2 regions of the Acidiphilium sp. C61 genome follow, and region 2 is predicted to be linked to the other one. Evidence: riboswitches for the same ligand, from Rfam matches in the RefSeq annotation. Region 2 holds a riboswitch; the other holds the start of a gene.
What was found. A riboswitch is a leader RNA that binds a small molecule or an ion and turns the genes downstream of it on or off. The one in region 2 is predicted to bind cobalamin.

Region 1: linked by a shared signal. The riboswitch ahead of metE (5-methyltetrahydropteroyltriglutamate--homocysteine S-methyltransferase) and the one ahead of HUW10_RS07725 (TonB-dependent siderophore receptor) in region 2 are both predicted to bind cobalamin.

The regions. Positions count from the first base shown of each region.
Region 1 covers NZ_CAJHNI010000005.1:2,093,294-2,096,497, reverse strand. Annotated here, with positions in the region: gene HUW10_RS12660 (IclR family transcriptional regulator C-terminal domain-containing protein) at 1-810, opposite strand, end outside; gene HUW10_RS12655 (OsmC family protein) at 1,015-1,461, opposite strand; cobalamin riboswitch at 1,573-1,807, shown strand; gene metE (5-methyltetrahydropteroyltriglutamate--homocysteine S-methyltransferase) at 1,920-3,204, shown strand, end outside.
Region 2 covers NZ_CAJHNI010000005.1:1,048,993-1,052,196, reverse strand. Annotated here, with positions in the region: gene HUW10_RS07725 (TonB-dependent siderophore receptor) at 1-1,273, opposite strand, end outside; cobalamin riboswitch at 1,379-1,588, opposite strand; gene HUW10_RS07720 (haloacid dehalogenase type II) at 1,622-2,305, opposite strand; gene HUW10_RS07715 (glutathione S-transferase family protein) at 2,320-3,018, opposite strand; gene HUW10_RS07710 (TetR/AcrR family transcriptional regulator) at 3,107-3,204, opposite strand, start outside.

The DNA.
Region 1 (3,204 bases), 1.0 Mb from region 2:
GGCGACCGCCCGCGCGCATTGCGCCGCCGCCTCGCGGATCGCGGGCAGGATGCGGCGCATCACCTCGTCATGCGACACCCGCGCCGCGTTGGTGGCGACATTGAGGGCAACCGCCTGCCGGCTCCCCTTGCCCGGCACCGCGACCGAAACCGAGCGCAGGCCGAGTTCCAGTTCCTGGTCGTTGAGCGCGAACCCGTCCCGCCGCACTGCCGCCAGCCGTTCGAGCAGCAGCGCCGGGTCGGTGATGGTCGCCTGGGTGAACGCCGGCAGCGGCCCGCGCCCATACCGGGCGCGCACCTCCTCCTCGCTCAGCGTGGCGAGCAGCGCCTGCCCCATCGAGGTCGCGTGCGCCGGCAGCCGGCTGCCCACCCCGAGCGAGAGCGACATCAGCCGCTGCGGCGCGGCCGACCGCGCGACATACACGATCTCCGTCCCGTCCAGCACCGCCGCCGAGCTCGATTCGCCCAGCCGCTGCGTCAGCCCGGTCAGATAGGGTTCGATGAGTTCGGGAAAGCGCAGGCTGCCGAGATAGGCATAGCCCAGCTCCAGCACCCGCGGCGTGAGGGTGAACCACCGGTCGGTCTGCACCGCATAGCCGAGGTCGCAGAGGGTGAGCAGAAACCGCCGCGCCGCCGAGCGCTGCAACCCGGTCACCCTGGCGGCGTCCGACAGCGTCATCTTCGGCCGGTCCGGCCCGAAGGCGCACAATATCGCCAGCCCCCGGGCGAAACTCTCGACATGGTCGCGCGGGTTGGTCAGGCTCGGGCGCGGCAGCCTGGATGGTCCGGTCTCGTCTGGCGCAGTTGGCATCCGTGCGTTCTGCGCACATCTCCCCTGCGGATGCAAGATGGCAGACCGCCCGGCGTCCGGGCGGGGCGAAAATCGTTAACCTTTCCCACGCCAAGGGCGAGCTTCCGGATTCCCCCCGCGCTTGTCCACAGGCTTATTCAGATTTCTGTGGACAACTCGTGCGAAGCCCGGATCGCAAAAGCCTGATTTGGTTACGGTCTTGCTTCAGCCCTTCACCCGCGTGCCGCTGCCGTCGGTCACCCTCACCTCGATCGGGATCCCCCGCGCGACCGAGGCGCCGACGGTGCAGAACTGCTCGAACTGGCCGAGAATCCGGTCGAGATGCCCGATCGTCCCGGCCTCGGCGGCGAACCCGATGGCAACATGGATCGCCTGCACCCGCAGCCTCCGGTTCTCGTCGCGCTCCACGGTCGCCCGCGCGGTGGTGGTGATCGCCCCCGGCGCCTCGCGAAACTTGGTCATCGCGAAATGAAAGCTGGACGACATGCACGAGCCCACCGCCGCGAGCAGCAGCTGCACCGGCTCCGGCCCCGCCCCGCCGCCGAGCGGCGGCGGCTCGTCGGAGACGAGCTTCGGCAAGCCGCCGCCGAATTCGGTCTCGAACCGGTAATTCTCGATCTGCCGCAGGACGATCTCGTGCGTGTCGGCCATCTTGCCTGTCTCCTTCTGCCGCGCGCAGTCTGCACCCGGCGCGCCGCCGCCGCCAGACCGCCATCCGGCCATCCGCGACACCCCACCCTTGCCGCCCGCCCGCCGAGCCGGCATATGCAACAGGTCACCGGTCCCGCGCGAGCGGGTGAAAAGGGAACATCGTGCGCTTCGGCCGGGCCTGATTGTCCCGGAAGCAAGTCGATGGCTGCCCCCGCAACTGTCAGCGGCGAGCCGGTGGTCCGTCCGCCCGCAAGGGCGAGCCACTGAACCGGAACCGGTTCGGGAAGGCAGGGCCACCAGCGTCGACCCGCGAGCCAGGAGACCTGCCGGTGTCGCATCAACCAACGCTGCCGGGCGGGGTGCACCGGAAGCCGGAGCCAACCCATGACTGCACGCATCAGCGGCAGCGCCTGCCGCGCGCGCCTCGTTCGCCTCCCCGCACGCCAGGGAGGCCGCGCATGAGCATCGCCACCAATCTCGGCTTCCCCCGCATCGGCCGCCGGCGCGAGCTGAAGGCCGCACTCGAGGCCCATTGGGCCGGCGAGCTCACCGAAACCGCCCTGCACGATGCCGCCCGCGCCCTGCGCGCCGGGTCGCAAGCGCTGCAACAGGGGCTCGGCATCGGCCACATCCCGTGCAACGACGCCTCGCTCTACGACCATGTGCTGGATACCGCCTGCATGTTCGGCGCGATCCCGCCGGGTTATGGCTGGCGCGGGGGGGAGGTGTCGCTCGCGACCTATTTCGCCCTCGCCCGCGGCACCGGCGGCCACGATGCCGCCACCGGCCTGCCGGCGCTCGAAATGACCAAGTGGTTCGACACGAATTATCACTACCTCGTGCCCCGTCTGTCCGCCGGGCAGCACTTCACCGTCACCGCCAACCGCCCGCTCGAACTGTTCCGCGAGGCGCTGGCCTGCCATCGCCGCACCCGGCCGGTGCTGCTCGGCCCGGTCTCGTTCCTGCTGCTCGCCAAGACCGATGACGGGTCCGACCCGCTCGACCTGCTGGACCGCCTGCTGCCCTGCTACGCGCAGGTGCTGGCGGACCTCGCGGCCGAGGGCTGCGCCTGGGTGCAGATGGACGAACCTGTCCTCGCGCTCGACCTGTCGGGCCGCGCCCGCGCCGCCTTCGCCCACGCCTATGAAACCCTCGCCCGCGGCGCCACGCCGCACCTGCTGCTGGCGAGCTATTTCGCGCCGATGGGCGACAACCTGCCCACCGCCCTCGCCTTGCCGGTCGCCGGCCTGCATCTCGATCTCGTCCGCGGCCAGGCCGATCTCGTGCCCGCCCTCGCCGCTGCCGGGCCGGCACGCCATCTCTCGCTCGGCCTGATCGACGGGCGGAACGTCTGGCGGGCGGACCTTCGCGCCGCCCTCGCCACCGCGCGCGAGGCGGCGCGCGCCCTCGGCGGCACCGAGCGGCTGATGATCGCGCCGAGCTGCAGCCTGCTGCACGTCCCGGTCGATCTCGCGCAGGAAGACCGGCTCGATCCGGCGATCCGGCCCTGGCTTGCCTTCGCCACCCAGAAACTCGCCGAGATCGCCACCATCGCCCGCGGCCTCGACGAGGGCGACCACGCGATCGCCGAGCCGCTGGAGATCGCCGATGCCGCCCGCCGCAGCCGCGCCGAAAGCGCCCGGGTCCACCGGGCGGACGTCGCCGTCCGGCTGCTCGCCGCAACACCGGCGATGGAACGCCGCACACCGCCCCACGCCGCACGGCGGGCACTGCAGCGCCAGC
Region 2 (3,204 bases):
GACCGCCGCGCTCCGTCACCACGGTGCCGTAGCCGCTGACCGAGTCACCTCGGATGGCGCCCTGGACTGACAGGCGACGTGCGATGGTTGCCTGCGCGCCGACATGCCCCGCGGTGATGGATTGCGAGGCGGCGAGGCTGGAGAGGTAGGGAAAGCCGCCAAAGCTCGCATTGTAGTTCTCGATCGCCGTATCATGCGTGGTCTCGATGCCGGCGACGAGCGTCGGGTCTGTCATCGGGCCAAAATTCGGCAGGCGGATCACGTTGTTCCACTGGATCACCGTGCGGTCGCCGCGATAGCCGCTGTCGCCGGCGAACTGGTTGGGGTCGGCGGGATCGAGCAGGGTGAGGTAGCGGCGGTCGTCCTGGATATGGGCGATGTCGAGTTCGGTGGTCAGCCGGTTGTCGAACAGGTGCGATTTCACGCCGAAGCGGACGAAAACATTCGAATCGTAGCTGTTTTCATAGGGGTCGTCGAAGATCGGATATCCGAGATCGGGATACTGGGTGCCGGTCTGCCGGGCGCGGACGATCAGCGAGATCCGCGTGCCGGCGATGGGTGTGTAGCCGAGATTGACGGCGCCGAGCTTGTAGCGGAACGGGTCGCGATGCGCGGCATAGACGGCAAGCCGCCGCGCCGTCGCGTCGAACCCGGCCTGCTCGATGAGCGAACCTGTGATCGCATAATCGAATTTGCCGCTCTGGCCGGAGAGGGTAACGCTGCCTTCGCCCTGGCCGGGAAAGCCCCCGGCGATGTCGTAATCGACATGCGGTGCGCCATGGCCACGCTTGCTGATCAGGTTGATGACGCCGCCGATCGCGCCCGAGCCGTAGAGGCTGGACATCGGGCCGCGGACCACCACGATCCGCGCGATATCGCCGATGCCGGCATTGCCGAAATTGAACGCGCCGTTGGCCACCGAGGGATCATTCACCGGCACGCCGTCGCGCAGCACCAGCACGTCTTCGGAATTGGTGCCGTCGATGAAGACCGAGGTCTGGGCGCCAGGCCCACCCAGTTGCACCACGTTCAGGCCGGGAACCGTGTCGAGCGCCTGGACGAGGGTGGTCACGCCGCGCTGGCGCAGCGCGGCCGCGGTGATGACCGTGACCGATGCCGGGGTATCCGCAATGGGCGTCCGCACATAGGAGGCGGTAACCGTCTCGATCGGCACGGTGCCGGCGGGCAGCTGCGCGTTTTGGGCGTGTGCATTGGCAACAGCCCCGCACAAGGCGAGGGGAACGAAAAAACGATATCGCGCGGAGTCGCGCATGGAAAAACTCCGGTCCGGCACCCGGCGGGGCGGGCGCTGCCATAAGGGCGACCGAAGGCTACGGGACTTCACCCTTCGCTCCCGGTTCACCCCGCCCGGACGCGCGCGCATGGTCTCGGAACTGGCCGGTCTCCTGGCTCGCGGGTCAACAGCGCGCTCGGCCTTCTCGCGGGCGGGTCTGTGCCCCCTCGCAATGGCCCGGATGAACGCGCCTCACCGCTCACAGTTGCGGGGGCAGCCGCAGACGGGGCGACAAACCACCCTTCTGCGTTCCCGTTTCAGCCCTTGCGGGCCACCGATTCCTGATCAAGCTGTAGCGCCACCGGGGCTGGCGGCGCAAGCGCTGGTTCAGTCGAGGCCGAGCAGGCCGGGCAGGGCGGAGAGATCGCTGAGAACGGCATCGGGCGCGCCGGGCAGCCGCTCCGCCGGCTGTTTCGCGCGGTTGCACCAGGCGACGCGGAAGCCGAAGGCCGAGGCGCCATACGCATCCCAGCCATTGGAGGAGACGAAGCAGACCTCCTTGCGTTCCACCCCAAGGCGCGCCGGCACCATCTGGTAGACACGCTGATCGGTCTTGAACACGCCCACCGCCTCGACCGACAGCACATGGTCGAGCACGTCGCCGATCCCGGCATGGGCGATGGCGGCGGCGAGCATCGCAGGGGTGCCGTTCGAGAGAATTGCGGTGGCGATGCCCTTTGCCTTGAGGGCGCCCAGCGTTGCCTTCACCTCGGGATAGGCCGAGACGATGCGGTAGAGTGCGAGCAACGCCTCGCGCCGCTTCGGGTCGGCGAGGCTGGTCGCCTCCAGCGCGAAATCGAGCGCGTCGGCGGTGACGGTTTCGAAATCGGTATAGAGGTTCTGCAGGCTGCGCAGCCACGTGTATTGCAGCTGCTTGTCCCGCCAGAGTGTCACCAGCGCCGCGCGGCGGTCTTCCGGCACATCCGGGCAGCGGGCGACAGCGGAGCCGAAATCGAACAGCGTGCCGTAGGCATCGAACACGCAGGCGCGGACACCCTGGATTGCGGACATCGAAATCCTCCCGTTCAGGCGGCGGCCGGCAGGACGCGGGCCAGCCCGTCATAAGCGTCGAACATGCGGTCGCACCAGGCGTGCAGCGTGTCATCCTCGGCGAGGATCTTTACCGGGGTCGAGGCATGCGCCCAGAGGAAAGCGCTGAAGGCGACATGGTCGGCATAGTTCGGCGCGTCGCCGGCAAGGAATTGCTGATCCGCCAGCGTGCTGCGCAGCGGGCGCAAGGTGGCGCGGAGCGTGGCGAGATTTTCCTCGCGTGCGGCCCGCAGCGCCCCGACCGTGGTGCCGAACGCGGCCTCGCGGGTCGAGCGGAAATAGTCGCGGTCACCCTCGTGCAGGATGTCCACAAGGTCCGGCAGCACCACTTTCGCGATTGCGGGATGCACCGCTTCGCTGGTCCACTGGTTGACGAAGCGGACGAGGCTGCGGCCGACCGCGCCGCCGAACAGGCTGGGACGGTCGGGATAGGTATCCTCGAGGTAAAGCGCGATGGCCCAGCTGTCGTGAATGTTCCGGGTGCCGTCGACCAGCACGGGAACCTTGCCCTGGCCGGAAAACGCGATGGCGTCTTTCTCCATGAACCGCCAGACCACGGTCTCGCAAGGCAGACCCTTGTGCGCCAGCGCGAAACGGGTGCGCCAGCAATTGGGGCTGAAGCGCACGCGCTCGTCGGCGCCGGCGAGATCGTAAAGTTTCAGGGGTTCACGCATTCAGGGTCTCCTTGACGGCAGGCCGCACAGCAAACACCGCAGGTCCGGCGGTTACTGTCGGCGGGCTTTTTTGGGTGGTGTCTGCTGTTCATGCAGCCGCGGGCGCGGGTCTCCTGAGCCGGCTCACTGCATCCTCGACCAGGCGGTCAAGACGGCCAGGATCAGGGTCGAGCCGCGCGAAGGTGC